Linked DNA regions of Puniceicoccus vermicola. The main gene of each other region encodes a partner of the protein of the gene in region 2 in a complex. Links are inferred from orthologs where the notes say so. Each region holds a gene or a part of one and is shown on either strand. Other genes may lie near its edges. The genes, in order: dnaB and dnaG.

What was found.
Region 1: the proteins of dnaG (region 2) and dnaB are in contact, whole or in part, in a crystal structure (PDB 2R6A), measured with the Geobacillus stearothermophilus proteins. The link is inferred for Puniceicoccus vermicola from one-to-one orthologs. Residues at the interface, in WP_049624496.1 of Geobacillus stearothermophilus: Lys456, Leu457, Leu458, Pro459, Ala460, Asn463, Ala464, Leu467, Leu535, Leu536, Ile537, Ala538, Gln544, Glu545, Asp548, Tyr549, His552; in WP_033016901.1 of Geobacillus stearothermophilus: Ser13, Glu15, Ala16, Gln18, Glu91, Leu92, Asp94, Ala95, Val96, Pro97, Thr98, Ala99, Ala100, Asn101, Tyr104, Tyr105, Ile108.

What each region holds. Positions count from the first base shown.
Region 1 is NZ_JACHVA010000089.1:9,651-17,560, reverse strand. Bases 4,911-7,910 are described here. They hold dnaB (replicative DNA helicase), read right to left. Parts: upstream 7,134-7,910; coding sequence 5,688-7,133; downstream 4,911-5,687. Other genes in these bases: H5P30_RS11485 (L,D-transpeptidase), read left to right, coding at 4,911-5,342. Also shown: H5P30_RS11510 (DJ-1 family glyoxalase III), read left to right, coding at 1-490; H5P30_RS11505 (dihydrolipoyl dehydrogenase family protein), read left to right, coding at 543-1,922; H5P30_RS11500 (iron chelate uptake ABC transporter family permease subunit), read left to right, coding at 1,999-2,862; 23S rRNA (guanosine(2251)-2'-O)-methyltransferase RlmB, read left to right, coding at 2,874-3,443; H5P30_RS11490 (aspartate-semialdehyde dehydrogenase), read right to left, coding at 3,788-4,792; more of H5P30_RS11485, read left to right, coding at 4,791-4,910. UniProt on the Escherichia coli protein: The main replicative DNA helicase, it participates in initiation and elongation during chromosome replication. Travels ahead of the DNA replisome, separating dsDNA into templates for DNA synthesis.
Region 2 is NZ_JACHVA010000033.1:70,382-78,251, forward strand. The notes cover bases 1-2,960. They hold dnaG (DNA primase), read right to left. Parts: upstream 2,414-2,960; coding sequence 587-2,413; downstream 1-586. Other genes in these bases: rpoD (RNA polymerase sigma factor RpoD), read right to left, coding at 1-587; H5P30_RS02815 (tetratricopeptide repeat protein), read right to left, coding at 2,420-2,960. In the rest of the region: more of H5P30_RS02815, read right to left, coding at 2,961-3,937; H5P30_RS02820 (DUF362 domain-containing protein), read left to right, coding at 4,196-5,218; H5P30_RS02825 (P-II family nitrogen regulator), read right to left, coding at 5,633-5,971; H5P30_RS02830 (ammonium transporter), read right to left, coding at 6,033-7,412; H5P30_RS02835 (phosphoadenylyl-sulfate reductase), read left to right, coding at 7,745-7,870. UniProt on the Escherichia coli protein: RNA polymerase that catalyzes the synthesis of short RNA molecules used as primers for DNA polymerase during DNA replication.

The DNA.
Region 1 (7,910 bases), on a different replicon or contig from region 2:
CCCGATTGATATTCTCCGCCGCGCCGAGGCCGAAGTCGTTCTCGCGGCAACCGGTACGGATTTGCTGGTCGAGGGAAAAACCGGGGTTCGCCTTCAGGCAGACACCTTCCTGGCCGACTGCCGCAATGAACCCTTCGATGCCCTGATTGTCCCCGGAGGCCCAGCGGCAAAATCACTTCGAAAGAACCCTGCTGTCCTCGAGGTCGTTCGCGAATTCTACGAGAAGAACCTCCTGGTTGCAGCCATCTGCGCTGCTCCGACCGTCCTCAATGAAGCGGCCATTCTTTCGGGAAAGCGCTATACGGCGCATTTTTCGGTCGCAGAAGAACTTCAGGAAATCCTCCCTGACCCCGTGGTCCAGGATGGGAACCTCATCACCTCCCGCGGGGCCGGAACCGCCGTCGCCTTCGGTCTTTCCATCGTCGCCGACCTCTACGACGAGGAGACCGCCAACGAGATTGCCACCTCCATCTGCCTCCCTAATGCCTAAGGGATCGTCAGCTTGCATTCGTGGGCAAATCTCTCAATTCTGACCGGGCAACATGAGCCAAGATCATTTCGATTTTCTCGTCCTCGGGGGCGGCAGCGCGGGATACAACGCAGCATCACTGGCGAGAAAGCACGTCGAACGAGTCGCGATTGTTGACGGAAGCAAAGAGCTCGGAGGGCTCTGTATTCTCCGCGGCTGCATGCCTTCGAAAACGCTCCTCTACTCGGCGGATGTTCTTCAACTGGCCCGGGAAAGCCGCAAATTGGGACTTAATATCTCCCGCCCTCAAGTCGACATGGCGGCCCTCCATCAGCGCAAGTTGGATATGATTGCCGATTTCGCCGGACACCGCCGCTCGCAGATTGAATCGGACCGCTACCACCTGTTTCGCCAGAACGGCAAACTTGGTCCGGATCGGACGGTTATCCTTGATGACGGGACGCAGATCTCTGCGGACCGTATCCTAATCTCGACTGGATCTCATGTCTCGGTGCCCGATGTCCCCGGGCTGGCCGACGTTCCCTTCCTGACCAGCGATGATATCCTCGACCTCGATACCGTTCCCGAATCGGTCATCGTCCTTGGAGGTGGAGTCGTCGCCTGTGAGCTGGCGCAGTTTCTTTGCCGGATTGGCTCCAAGGTCATCATGATTCAGCGCAGCCCTCACATTCTCTCCGATTTTGAGCCGGATATGGCTGCGGTCTTGGAAGAAGCATTGATCGACGAAGGGGTTGAACTATTCACCCACACCGACATCGAAAACATCGAGCCGAACGAGAACGGAGTTTCCGTGCAGTTCCGCCAGGGACACCGGGCCGTGATTCGGCAAGCGCAATTCCTCTTCAACGCGCTGGGGCGCAAGCCAGCCACCGCGAAACTGGGACTCGAAGAGATCGGCATAGAAACTCGCTCCAGCGGGCACATCCGCACCAACGAGTACCAAATGACCTCTCATCCAGGGATCTACGCCGCAGGCGACTGCGCCGGCCCTCACGAGATCGTCCATATCGCCATTTTGCAGGGTGAAACAGCCGCCCGCCACTCACTGGGACTCGAGCCAATGCCCGTCGATTATGACAAGGTCTTGTCTGTGGTCTTCACCGATCCACAGATTGCCTCGGTTGGCCCCTCTGAAGAGACGATTCGTGAGAATCTGGGAGACTCTCTGCAAATTGCCGAGTTTCCGTTTTCCGACCATGGCCGATCGATGCTGATGGAAGCCCGTCGCGGATACGTTCGCCTCTTCTCAAGCTCCTCTGACCGGAAGATCCATCGCGCGGAATGCGTGGGTCGCGACGCCGGGGAACTGATTCATTCGATGGCTGTCGCTGTCGGAACCGGTGCCACTGTCGACGAGATCATGAAAGCACCTTGGTATCACCCGACTCTCTCGGAGATCTGGACCTATCCGCTTGAGGATTTGGCCGGCTGATCAATTCTCTGCGCCGGTTTTACTCCCAGCGATTTTGAGGATTCCCCCCGTCCCGAATTCGTAGTAGACGCCTTTCGTGGATTTCTTTTCCCAGCCACTCTCCTTTGAATTCATCCAACGCGCAGCCTGGACGGCCGCCGTCGTGGGATTTACCAACGGATTCCTGAGTGGCTATGTCGTCATGCGCCGATCCGCACTCATGGTGGGGTCTCTCTCCCACACCCTGCTGCCGGGAATCGCCGTCGCAATCCTCATCGCCGGACTAACCACCGCAACCGCCTTCATCGGAGCCCTGATCTCCGCCCTACTCGTTGGCCTCGTGGCTGTATTCGTCGCGCGCACCTCACGGATCGACAGCCACTCCGCGCTCGCGGTGCTCTACACCGCCGCCTTTGCGGGCGGGCTGCTCATTCTGGATCAAATCCCGACCCCGATGGAGCTTGAGCACTGGCTTTTCGGGAACATCCTCGCCCTTTCCAACCCCGATCTCTGGATGTCATTCGGGGCCTCCGCAGTGATCCTCATCACATTGATCACCTTGGCACGCCCCCTCCTCCTCTTTCTTTTCGAACCCACCATCGCCGAGAGCCAAGGTGTCCCCGTGCGCCGTCTCGGTTATCTACTGACCGGATTGGTGATCCTCGGGCTTGTGGTTTCGATCCAAGCCGTGGGATGCATCCTCTCGGTTGCGATGCTCGTCGCACCGGCTGCCGCAATGCTCCAGTTTTCCAAAAGCCCTCAATCCCTCATCTGGGGCGGAGGCTTTCTCGGAGCCATTGTCTCGGTTCTCGCCGTCTTCATTTCCTATTGGCTCGACCTCCGGGTCGGCGCCGTCATCGTTCTCATGCTGGGAGGAGCCGTTTTTCTGGCATACCTCTTCGGATTCCGTCACGGGGCCCTTCGTCTGCTCCTCCAGCGCCCACCCGCCAAACACTCTTAGATCCACCAACCATGGGTAGAAACTCGATCAAGAAACTGCGTAAACCCCCACGCTACAACCGGGGATCGGCCATCGTGCATCTTGTCGACGAGCCAGACCTATTCCGCCTGCTCGAATCGACCGAGAACCCCTTTGTCCTCGTCCTCGACGGGGTTCAGGATCCCCACAATCTCGGTGCCTGCCTCCGGACCTGTTCCGGCGCTGGCGTGACTGCTGTGATCGCCCCCAAAAAAGGCGCTTGCGGGATCACCGATACGGTTCGCGACATCTCCTGCGGAGGCACCGAAGATGTCCCCTTTCTTCAGGTTCGCAACCTGAGCCAAACCCTTCGCAATCTCCAAGAGATGGGAATTCGTCTCGTCGCGACTGCAGACGAGGCCGAAGAAAGCCTCTACGAAGTCGATCTCACCGGCCCCGTCGGCATCATTCTCGGGAGCGAAGGCTGGGGCGTTCGAAAGAAAATCGCCGACAATTCGGATCATCGGGTGAGTATTCCCATGCAAGGCTCTGTCGACTGTCTGAATGTTTCGGTCTCCACGGGAGTTTGCCTCTACGAAGCCGTCCGTCAGCGGCTGACCTAGGTTTGGCGGCATGCTTGCGGAGTCCGCCGAGGGTGGACGAGTTCAGAGGGGCAGTGTCGCTGAGGGGCGACGGTGCTGAGGGGCAGTGTTGCTGAGGGGCAGCGTGATGGGCGCAGCTGAAGCTACTGCCCTACTTGCCGCACCACTGCAAATCGAGAGCTGGAAGCTCTCGCTACCTTGATTGCCTATTCTCGCATGAGTTCTCGCGCTACCCGTAGGCCTGGATGCGCACTCGGCCGGATCAGGAATCGTGGGCTCGAAAGGTCACGAGGAAGAGTCCCGATTGTTTTCTACCCAAGTGGTGGGCGCAGCTGCTGCCCTCCTTTGGAGAGGAAAGATTGCTCTTACCGCACCAAATGCTCAGCAATTTGGAGAGCATTGAGGGCGGCGCCCTTCCAGAGCTGGTCACCGACGACCCAGAAGGCCAAACCGTTTTCGAGGGCTTCGTCCCTGCGAATGCGTCCTACGCCACAGGCTACCTTACTCGAATAACCGAGAGGCATGGGATACTCGAGGTTTGTCGGATCGTCGACCAACTCGGCACCGTCAAAGGCAGCCACTGCGGCTCGGGCTTCGGCGACATCGACGGGCTTCTCAAACTCGGCGAAGATGCTGATCGCGTGCGCCCGGAAAACCGGAACCCGCACGCAGGTGCAGGAGACTGGTAGGCTCGGCAGCGAGAGAATCTTACGACTCTCATTCCGCATCTTCACTTCTTCCTTCGTATAGCCGGATTCGAGGAACTTATCGACGTGAGGAATCAGGTTAAAGGCAATCGGATGCGGGAAGGTTGAAGGATTCGCGTCCTTCCCCTCCGACCAAGCGCGCACGCCGTCTTCGAGTTCGGTAATCCCCGTCGCCCCTGCGCCGGAGACCGCCTGATAGGTCGAGCAAATCATCCGCTTCAACCCGAAGCGCTGATGCAGCGGAGCTACCCCCATGAGAGTAATCGCCGTCGAGCAATTCGGGTTGGCGATGATCCCCTTATGATTGAGGAGCGCCTCGGGATTCACCTCAGGAACCACCAAAGGCACCTCGTCATCCATCCGGAAGGCCGAACTGTTGTCGATGACGACGGCTCCTGCTTCCACAGCCGCTGGAGCCATGGCGAGAGAGCGGTCTCCCCCCGCGCTCAGGAAAAGATAATCCAACCCGGCGAATTCCTCCGGTCTTGCCTCTTTAATCGCGATGGATTCTCCTCGAAAGGTGAGCTCCTTCCCCACCGAACGTGCCGAGGCGAGGAGACGCAGTTCAGCTACCGGGAAATCCCGTGCTTCCAGCAATTCCATCAACTCACGACCAACCGCTCCGGTTGCTCCGACTATTCCGATTCTCTTTCCTTCACTCATGAATTCATCTCCCGATACTAAAGATTTCTCCATTCTTATCGACAAGTGCCTCGACCTGTCAACGACCCCCACACCGATTTCGTTGACCGTAAGCATCGCCCGACAAGCGCTCGACCTCTATCAGGACGGGGCATTGCGCAAATCGTTTGTCATCTCAACTTCGAAAAATCCGCCCTCCTGCGTGGAAAATTCTCTCGGCACTCCCAATGGTCTTCATGAAATCGTGGACCTGATCGGCGAAGGTGAACCGCGAGGGACCGTCTTCCGCGGCAGAGTTTCGACCGGCAAACTCTACTGGGAGGAATCGGAGGAAGAGCAGCAAAAGAATCTAATCACCACCCGGATCCTCCGTCTCCGCGGCCTTGAGGACGGGATCAACAGCGGCCCCGGAGTCGACACCTACGACCGCTACGTCTACATTCACGGCACGAATCACGAGGATCAGCTGGGCCATCCCGCCAGTGCAGGGTGCGTCCTCCTCTCGAACAGAGATATGGAGGAGCTCTTCAATGCGGTCGATCTCGGCTCGAAAGTAATGATCTGCGCGTAAATGGTCTCCGCTTGAGATCTCAGGCGGACCTTCAAGACTAAGGAGGACCAGACCGCACGACTAAAGTCGAACGGGGACGGCGGAGAGGCAGGATCCGTTTGCTAAAGCTGCACGGTACGAAAAATCCGCCTCACGGATTACCGATCACCGACCACGGATCACTGACCACCGATCACCGACTACCGACTACCGACTACTGACTACCGACTACTGACTACCGACTACCGACTACTGACTACCGACTACCGACTACTGACTACCGACTACCGACTACTGACTACCGACTACTGACTCACCGACTACTGACTACCGACTACTGACTCACCGCTCACCGACTCAACCGGCTCAACCAAACCCGCCGCCAACTGGCGATTCTTCGGTGTAGTTTGCGAAGCGGGTGTATTTCCGGAGGAAGGCCAAGTCGACGGATCCCGTAGGACCGTTTCTTTGTTTGGCGAGAATGAGGCCGATCTTCTCGACATCTTCCGCGCGCTGGTTCTCTTCCTGGTCGTCGCTGCGCGGACGGTGCAAGAGGAGGACCACGTCAGCATCCTGCTCAATCGCTCCGGACTCACGGAGGTCGGACATCCGCGGCTCGCGCTTCTCCTTCTCACTCTCACGATTAAGCTGACTGAGAACGAGCACCGGAACCTCCAATTCCTTGGCCATCGACTTCATGCCTCGGGAGATTTCAGCAATCTGATTCTCACGGGAAGCCCGGTTATCCATCCCGGCGATCAGCTGCAGGTAGTCGACCACGATCAGACCCAGTTTGTAGCGGGAAGAGACGCGACGCGCTTTCGCCCGCACTTCAAGAATGTTCAAGCTGCCCTGGTCATCGACAATGATGTCGGCCTTCTTGATCTCGCCAGCGGCCTCAACGATCGCCTGCTGTTCCTCCCGAGTGGAGAAACCGTCGCGCAATTTGTTCATGTTCACCCCGGCGCGGCTGCAAAGGACACGTTGGGCCAAACTCTCGGAACTCATTTCGAGACTGAAGACGAGAATCGCCTTCGGATCGGGGTTGTTCGGCCCGGGAATCGAGACGTTCTCCGCAATGTTCATAGCGAAACTGGTTTTCCCGACCGACGGACGGGCCGCAAGCACGATCATTTCCCCTGGGTGAAATCCGAAAGTCATCCGGTCAAGATCGAGGAACCCGGTTCGCGTTCCATAGCTGGTATGGCGCTTGGCGAGTATATCGTTGATCATCTTGATCACCTTATCCAGAGGCTTCCCGATCTTCTGCGCGGAGTCGGCCACCTGCGATTCTCCGATCCGGTAAATCTCGGCCTCCACCTCGGAGAGGAAGGTCGTAATGTCGTCCTGCCCCTCATAGCACTTCTCGACCGTCTGATTCGAGAGCCGGATCAGCTGACGCAAGAGAGCCTTCTCCTTAACGATCTCAATCCAGTTCGTCGCGAAGGCGGTCGATCCCACTGACTCGGAGATCTCATTAATGTAAGCGCGGCCCCCGGTCTCTTCCAAGAGACCCATAGAGTTCAGCTTTTCTTCGACGGTGATTTCGTCGACCTCCCTCCCCTGGTCGTTGAGATCGAGGAGTGCGGCGAATACATTGCGGTGCGCCGGGCGGAAGAACGACTCCGCGTTGATCTTCCCATTAATACAATCCGTGATCACCTCGGCCGAGTTCTCACGCATACAGGCCGCGAGGAGAGCCCTCTCGGCCTCAATGCTGTGAGGGAGCCTCCGGTTCAGCATCGCCTCATCGGCATCCCCGTCGCGGGACTGGTCACGAAAACGTCGTTTCTTTTGAAATTCTTTAGCCATTCTGTGTTTCCAATGCCGGGAGAAATTTTCAAAAACTCCCCGGCCAAATTCAGTGGATCGGAAGGATTACGCCAAGTCCGCCTCAGTTCCAGCCTGATTCATCCTCTCCAGCGAAAAGTTCTTCACAGAGCTCTCATCGAGGGCTCCATCGGCGAACGGAAGGTAGAGCGGGTTGGCCCGAATGGCACTGGTTGAAGACGATTTAAGAGAATTATTGGCAAATTATAACTGGGTCAGCACCGCTCCACCCCCGAAATCGTCGGGGGTCCCCCTCCCCTGCCTATCGACAAGCTCAAGGTTTAAACAAGCAAGGGAGGAGTCTCGATCAATAGACGGATTCCCCTTCTACTCGTAGGTATATTCTTACACACAAGCCTATGGCTCTGGGCGGTTTCGCAAACGCAAGAACATGGGAGCGCGGAATTCATTCCGGCCCGCATGCCACTCAGGCCTTTCGCCTTAGATCCTGAGGGTAACTTTTCATGCGCAGCCAATCTGACGGGGCGGAATGAATTCCGCGCTCCATTTTAGACATACTCTTACAGGAAAACGTTAGTCTAGGAATTTGTGTGGAAGGATATGCTCGTAGGCGGAGAGGTCCAGAGCCATCCGGTGGGGAGCTTGGGGGCGCGGACGGGTCCTTAACGGATTCGTCCAACCCGCATCCCCAATGAAATCCGAAACAAACCGAGCAATAGATGGGCCGTGAAACCATGGCAGGCTCGACGAGATGAGCCATGAGGCCATGGCCGCTACCCTCCAGACACACCGAAAGCC
Region 2 (7,870 bases):
AAGAGAAGATCCTGTGCCTTTTGCTCGGCATTCTCGATGCGCTTCGAGATGGCCACTTCCTGCTCACGAGTCAGAAGAGGCACCTGCCCCATCTGCTTGAGATACATCCGAACCGGGTCATCCAGAATATCATACTGGGCTTCGCGGGCTTCGGTGGTCTCGTTCTTTTCCTGACGCTCCTTGAAACGCTCGACTTCCTCATTGTCGAGGATCTCGATTTCCAGATTGGCGAGGATCTGGATGACATTGTCGATCTCTTCCGGATTGTTGAGACTCTCCGGCAGACCTTCGTTCAAATTCTTGTAAGTCAGGAACCCCTGGCTCCGACCCTTACTGATCAGCTCACGGATACGGTCATTCAGCTCACCGCGTTCGGCAACGTCACCTGTATCGACCCCGGCCTTCTTGCCATCTTTTCCGGCAGCGGAAGCAACTGCGGCCTTGACCTCTTTCGCGGTGACCTTGGGCTTTTCGCTCGAAGCAGCCTTGCTCTTCGCCGTCTTGCGGCTGGCTGTCGTTTTCTTACTGGCTGCTTTCTTGGTAGCGACCTTTTTGGTGGAAGTTTCTGAAGTAGCTTTCGCTGGCATTAGGCTATGTTGGCTAGAACGGGCGGTTGATGGATCAGATTGCGAAGTTCCCGACGACGAGCCTGAAGCGATCTCAGCTCAGGATCTCCTGCCGGGAGGGCATTCATAGTGTCTACGAGACGCGTAATCTCCTTGGAGGCAAATTTGCGGACCAATTCGTGAAAAACTCTTTCAGCGGTCTGTTCAGGATCTTCGAGATCGACTTCTCGAACGACGAGGCGGGCCAAAATAGATCTCTCTTGGTCTGTCTCACATTCGTCCCTGAAATCTTCCACAGTTGTGAAAGAACCTTCGATGAGTTCCGAGCCCAGCCGACGAAGAAGCCGAGCCTCGGGAGACTCTTCTGTAATCCATTCACAGATAGATGTTTGTGAAAAAATCTCACGAATCTTTGGAAATTGCAAAGCTAGAAACAGTAACACCTCTTCGTTCTCTGTCAACCGAAGATCAGATGGGGGAGCGGCCGCCTCTTGCGGACGCTGTCCAGACGGATGCCCCTTTTTCAAGAACCGGGTGTAATCGTTGATGACTGCCTGAGTGTCGGAACGGAAATAGCGAGCCGCCTCATCAAAAAAGTCCTTTCGCGTGACGTCTGACTCGAGCTGTCGCAGCAAACCGTAAAGCTCCTCAAAGACGGCACTGCGACTGGCCACATCCAGAGCCAGGGGCTCGGGAGCCATGTAGCGCAGCGCAAAATGAATCGGAGAACCTGCATTCTTACGGATTTCCTCGACGGCCGCTGCTCCCTTTTCGCGCAGAAGGTCATCCGGGTCCGTTCCTTCTGGGAGCGGAGCGAATCGAAGATCGACCCCCGTTTGAAAACCGATGGGCAACAACTTGAAGGCAGCCCCCTTCCCGGCACGATCTCCATCGAGGAGAACATCGACGCCGTTGCAATAACGCTTCAGGAGAAGAAATTGCTCCTCCCCGGCTGCCGTTCCCTGGAGGGCAATCGCCTCAGGGATCCCCGACTCCCAGCATCGAATGACGTCCAACTGGCCTTCCACAAGGAGGAAGCGCCCCCCACCGCGGACCACCGAACCCGCCCGGTCGAGACCAAAGACGACCCGCCTCTTCTGAAACAGGGGCGTCTCTGGAGAATTCACATACTTCGCGTCCTTGGTCTTGTCGTCCTCCGGAGTCAGCGGAGTGACCCGCGCCGTAAAGGCAATCGTGCGCTCTTGAACGTCCCGAATCGGGATCATCAAACGACCGCGGAAACGGGGGAAGAAACCACTCCGTCCACTGCGCCTTTCATAGAAGAGACCTGAAGCGTCCAACACCTTCTCTTCAAAGCCCTTCTTGCGCAGGAAATCGACCAGTAAGGTCGGATCCACCGGAGCAAACCCGATGCCCACGTCCTTCGCCGTTTCCATCTGGAAACCACGACCATTTGTCCAGTAGTCGCGGATCTTCGCGCCAGCCTCATCTTCCTTCTGAAATTGACCGGCAAAGAAAGCAGCAGCCTGGGCGTTGACCTCAAACAATTGCTTGCGAAGCGAAATCTCCTGCCGAGAGGGTCCACCTTTTTCATACTCGACCTGGACGCCAACCCGATCCGCCAAATGCTCCACAGCCTCCTGGAAACTGAGATGCTCAAGCTTTTGAACAAACCCAAAGACGTCGCCCGCCTCCTGGGTGCTAAAACAAGAAAAGACGTTCTTTTCCGGATTCACGAAAAATGAGGGCGTCTTCTCCTCAGTGAAAGGACTCAGTCCGCGATACTCGCGCCCAGCACGCTTGAGCGCGGTATACTTGCCCGCGATCTCCACGATATTCGCCCGACGCCTGACTTCGTCGATCGTTTGCCTCGAAATGACTGGCATCTTCGGTCAGGGCAAAGCGTTTAGCTCGCGGCGAACGGCATCGACATTTGGATCATTTGGAGCCAGCTCCAAAAACTCGCGGAAAAAGAAAGCAGCATTGGCCGGATTGCCTCCCGGCTGAGCATACGCTCGGGCCATCGCCAGAGAAAGTTCCGGACTATCGGGAATCTGCGAATAGGCTCTTTCCAGCTCCTCCATGTAACGGGCCCGAGAGCGGGATTTCTCAATCACACTCAAGTAAGTCATCGTATATTCGAGACTCTCCGGATCCCGTCGACGGGCTTCCAGAATGGCGATCTCGGCGTTCTCCGGATCACCTTCCATCATGTAAGTCTTCGAGAGCTCAGCCCACACCTCAGGATTGTCGGAATCCTCCTGAACAGCTTTCCAGAATAGAGGAATAGCCCGGTCAAAGTCTCTCTCTTCGCGCGCCTCTAGGGCATAGTCCAAGGTTGTGGGCTCCGGTGGAGGCGGTGGAGGCAACGGCTCGGGTTCGGGCTCAGGCTCGACCTCCATTTCTAAAATTTCCATCTCCCCCACTCCCGCGAGTTTTCCGTCGATCGTAGACTGGGGATCCTCAAGAACCGCCATTTTTCCACCACCCTGCTGCGGGTTGTGCGCCAGAACGGTTCCATGACCGACACGATTCTCATCATCGGTCGAGGTCTCGGCTTCCTCACTCTCTTCGGCTTCCGCTTCAGCGAGTTTCCTACGTTCTTCCAATGCGGCAATCTCGGCTGCCAAGGTATCCTGACGAACCCTCCAAGCTTTGACGTCATCCTGAGCACCCGCCCACTGACTCGATTCCACCGCCCCGGGAAACTCTTCATTCAATGTCGCAAGAATTTCTTCGGCCTGCGGAAAATTCTCCGCACGGTAACTCGCTCCCAGTAAACCCATCAGCGCCCGAAAGCGATCGTCCGGGGCTTCACTCAGTGCGGTTTGAAAATGAATCTCGGCTTGAGGGATATTCCCCGCCTGCATGTAAAGCTCACCCATCGTCGCCGCATACTCGGGATTGCGGGATGGACCATCCAACCGCTCCGCCCGAAGATGAGCACTCAACGCCGACTGGAAGCGTTGATTTTCGGCAAGAAGCTCCGCCGAAAAACGCCACGCCTCGGCATCATCGGGATAAAGTTCCAAATAATCATCGATCGTCGACAAAGCGCGGTTCCGATCTCCTTCCTCTGCAAAAAATCGAGCTGCCGGAAAGAGTAATTCGGAAAATTCCGCATCAGCTTGCGCCGCCTTTTCGTAGAAAACCCCGGCAAATAGGCCCACATCGGACTCCTCATAAGCACGACCCAACTCCTGAAGAACAACCCCCCGGTCTGGATATTTCTCATCCAATTGATTCAACAACTCGATCGCCTGATCGTATTGACCCTGATCAATCAGGGCACTCGCTTCCGCCAGCTGTTCCTCAAACTTCGCCTCGGGATCACTGCAGGCAGTGAGGAAGAAAAGTGAGAAGAATAGCGGGAAAAACCAACGAAGGACGCTGCGGGAAGGGCGAGCCATAATCGCGTATCTTGTTACCTTGGCGGTCCTTTGCAAGCATCCCCTTTTCAATATACCCATCATCAATAATACCCGCCCCTCCTTCGGCATATGGACTTCGCTTGGACCTTCATTTGAGAACAGAGGTAAAATAAATTGACTTTTATGCACTGTGGCAGAGCGGTCGATATTTGATCCGCTAGATATGTATACCTATCATCGGCGGGAAAGTGCTCCCAAGAATCGACAGAACCCCAATCCCCTGCTACGGAAAAGACCGTGAGCCACCGAAAACTGAGTATCGCCTTTACCCTCCTTCTCTTGTTGGGGTTTGCCGTGTCTCAAGCCCAACCCCTCAAAACAGAGGAGCCGGCCTTTATCTATGCTTCGCCCGATGCTCATACCACTCCTGATTATCAAAAGGTAATTCCCCTCCTTCTCGCAGAATGGGAGGCGGCTTACCAACCCATCCGTCCTGGGTCGACGGGACGGGTTGTCCTCAAAGTCTACACGAATTCCGGCATGGGACTGCGCACGCCCCCCGGCCTCGTTCTCGCCTTGGCCGATGCTCTGGTGGAGCGGGGATTTGCGCGGGAGAACATTACTATCGCCGATCTCGACACCCGCCGGCTGAGAGCTTCCGGCTATCTTCCGGCCTTGAGCGATGGAGGTGCAACCTTCCACGGGATGCCGGTCATCTCTCTGGACAACCCCAAATATCATCTTAAGGACTGGTTCTACGAGAGCCCGCTCCCCCCGCATCCCCTCCTCAAAGGAGCCGAGGAGGGAAAAAATCTGGAGCTTCTCGAGGGGGACGAAGACCGTAAGAGCTTCCTTCCAGCCCCGCTCCTGTTTAACCTCGATTTCTGGATCAATCTTCCAGTGGCCTTTCATCACCCAATCCTGGGGATGAGTGGAGCTACCGCGAATGCGGGAGTCTGGTCGGTGAGCAATCAATCCCGATTTTTCAGCCGCCCGGTCAGCGCCGCCAGTTCGACTGTGGAGATTGCCGCCATCCCGGAACTCCAGCGATCCTGGCTTTTCTCCATCATGAGCCTGGAAGCCTATCAGATCATCGGAGGACCTCGCTTCAATTCCTACTACACCCAATCACGACCGGAAGTAATTCTCAGCGCCGATCCACTTCTTATCGATCGGTACGCCCTCGCCGCCATCAACGCCAGCCGCATCCAACGCGGCTTCGACCCCATCTCCCCGGATCCCCTCTTTTTCCGATATGGAGAGAGCCTTGATCTTGGCAGTGCCAATCTGGACTCCACCCGATTGAAGTCCGTTCAGTGAGCAGAGCTCGGATCGACCTCCCCCTCGAACATATCCTTACACACAAGCCTATGGCTCTGGACGGTCCCGCAAACGCAAAAACATGGGAGCGCGGAGTTCATTCTGCCCCGCATGCCACTCAGGCCTTTCGCCTTAGATTTTGAGGGAAACTTTTCATACGCAGGCAATCTGACGGGGCGGAATGAATTCCGCGCTCCGTTTTAGGCGTATTCCTACAGGACAACTCGAAGATCTTACAGGAAAACGCTAGCCTAGGAATTGGTGTCTAAGGATATGCCCTCGAAGCGGCCTTTCACGGCTGAGGAGATCGTCATTCACCGGCAAAAGAGAGCCGCTCGCTAGACAAAGACAGACAAAAAAAAGCGCCTCCCGGTTTCCCGGGAGGCGCTGGAATGAAATCCTTTCTGGATCCGCTTAGAGGGCAGCTTCGCCGGACTCGTCGGTCCGAATACGAACGCACTCTTCGATCGGAAGAACAAAGACTTTTCCGTCTCCGATCTTGCCGGTCTTGGCGGCTTTGACGATGGTTTCGACCGTCTTCTGAGCGAGCTCAGCGGAAACCGCTACTTCGAGCTCAACCTTTGGAAGGAAGTCCACCGTGTATTCACTGCCGCGGTAGATCTCGGTGTGACCTTTCTGTCGACCGAAGCCTTTTACTTCGGTGACGGTCATACCTTCGATACCGATTTCGGCCAGAGCCTCCTTCACTTCTTCAAGTTTGAAGGGCTTGATGATGGCTTTAATGAGTTTCATAATTTTTGCCTTTTGATTAGGTTACTGGATTAGAATCCGTCTATTCAAGAAAGATCCGCAATCAGCTTGGCCGGATTGAGTAAGCTTCTTGACCATGCTCGCCAATGTCGAGCCCTTCCGCTTCTTCTTCTTCAGAAACCCGGATACCCAAGGTAACCTTCAGGATGCCGAAGACGATGATCGAGAAGACGAAGGCGAAGAGGCAGATCGAAACCGTGCCGATCAGCTGTGAGCTGAAGGGAGCTGCATCTCCGAAGAGAGCGACAGCCAAAGTTCCGAAGACACCACATACACCGTGAACGGAAACCGCACCCACTGGATCGTCGACCTTGATCTTGTCGAAGAAGATGATGGAAACGACCACGATCATACCAGCGATCAGACCCACAACGATGGACATTGCCGGAGAGATGCTGTCGGCACCCGCGGTAATCCCCACGAGACCGGCCAGAATTCCGTTCAGAGCCATCGAAAGGTCAGGCTTGCGGAGGAGGATCCAGGAAAGGAAGATCGCACCCATCGCACCTGCAGCAGCTGCCAGAGCGGTGGTCACGAAGACGAAAGAGACCAGGTAAGGATCGGCGTTGAGAACCGAACCACCGTTAAATCCGAACCAACCCAAGAAGAGAAGGAAGACCCCGATGGTAGCCAAAGGCATGCTGTGACCGACGATCGGCTTGATCTTGCCATCGACATACTTGCCGCGACGAGCACCGAGAAGAAGAACGCAGGCCAGAGCCGCGAATCCACCAAATCCGTGAACGAGCGAGGAACCAGCGAAGTCAACAAACTCACCAGCGGCGAAGTTGTTGAGCCAGCCACCGCCCCATTCCCAAGAACCGGTCACCGGATAGGCAAAGGTTACGAGGAGAGTCGCGAAAATCATGAAGCTCGGGAGCTTCACACGTTCAGCAACCGCACCTGAAACGATCGTCGCCGCAGTCGCAGCAAACATCGCCTGGAAGATGAAGTCAGTATACCAAGTGTAATCGGCGTATGCAGACGACATCAATTCCATGGTAGGATCGACGTCGAACCAGGATCCAGCAGCGAAATATCCGTTAAAGTCTCCCGGATACATACTGTTGAATCCCCAGAACGCGTACGTCAGAATCCCCATCGTTACGATAAAGACATTCTTAAAGAGGACGTTAACCGTGTTTTTCGACTGAGTCAGACCGGATTCGAGGGTCGAGAAACCGAGGTGCATGGTAAAGACCAACGCCGCGGAAATCAGGAGCCAAAGGTTACTGACCGTGAAGAAAGAGGAGGCTCCGATGTCGCTCATAAAAGCGCCGTAAGCATCTGCAAATTCCACGGTGGTTTCCTCAACATCGACTGACTCATCTTGGGCGGCTGCCATGCCACCGAACCCGACGATCCCCGCGAAAATCACGGCAGACATCCAGGAGAGTCCTAGTTTCTTGAGTTTATTTTTCATAGTTCTGTTTGAGTTGTTTTGTAGAAGAAACGAACTCGAGGCGGGAACCCCGAGCCGGTCCGGATTTTTTTAACGAACCCGAGCTGTAAAGCATGTGCCATGCCAACTAAGGAAGTGACCCGCGAAAGAACCCCTCTTCGCCAGGAACAATCATCCCGCTACCGACTGAAATTAGATCCATTAATGTATAACGATTTCACAATTTGCTGGAATCCTCAGACCCATGGCGGGAGCAGCCCGCATCGGCCGTCGATTCGGCGGGACTAAAATTGAGCGACTCAATGCAACCGAAAGTTGCGCGCCATCGGTTACGGTGCATCCTCACAACGATCATGAAAGATTCTTTCACCATCGACGACACCAACCGTAGCTTCGCGGAGATCCCCGCGGAAGAGCGGGTAGACTGGGCTGTCGAACAATTTTCCGGCGAGCTCGTCCTTTCGACCAGCTTCGGCATT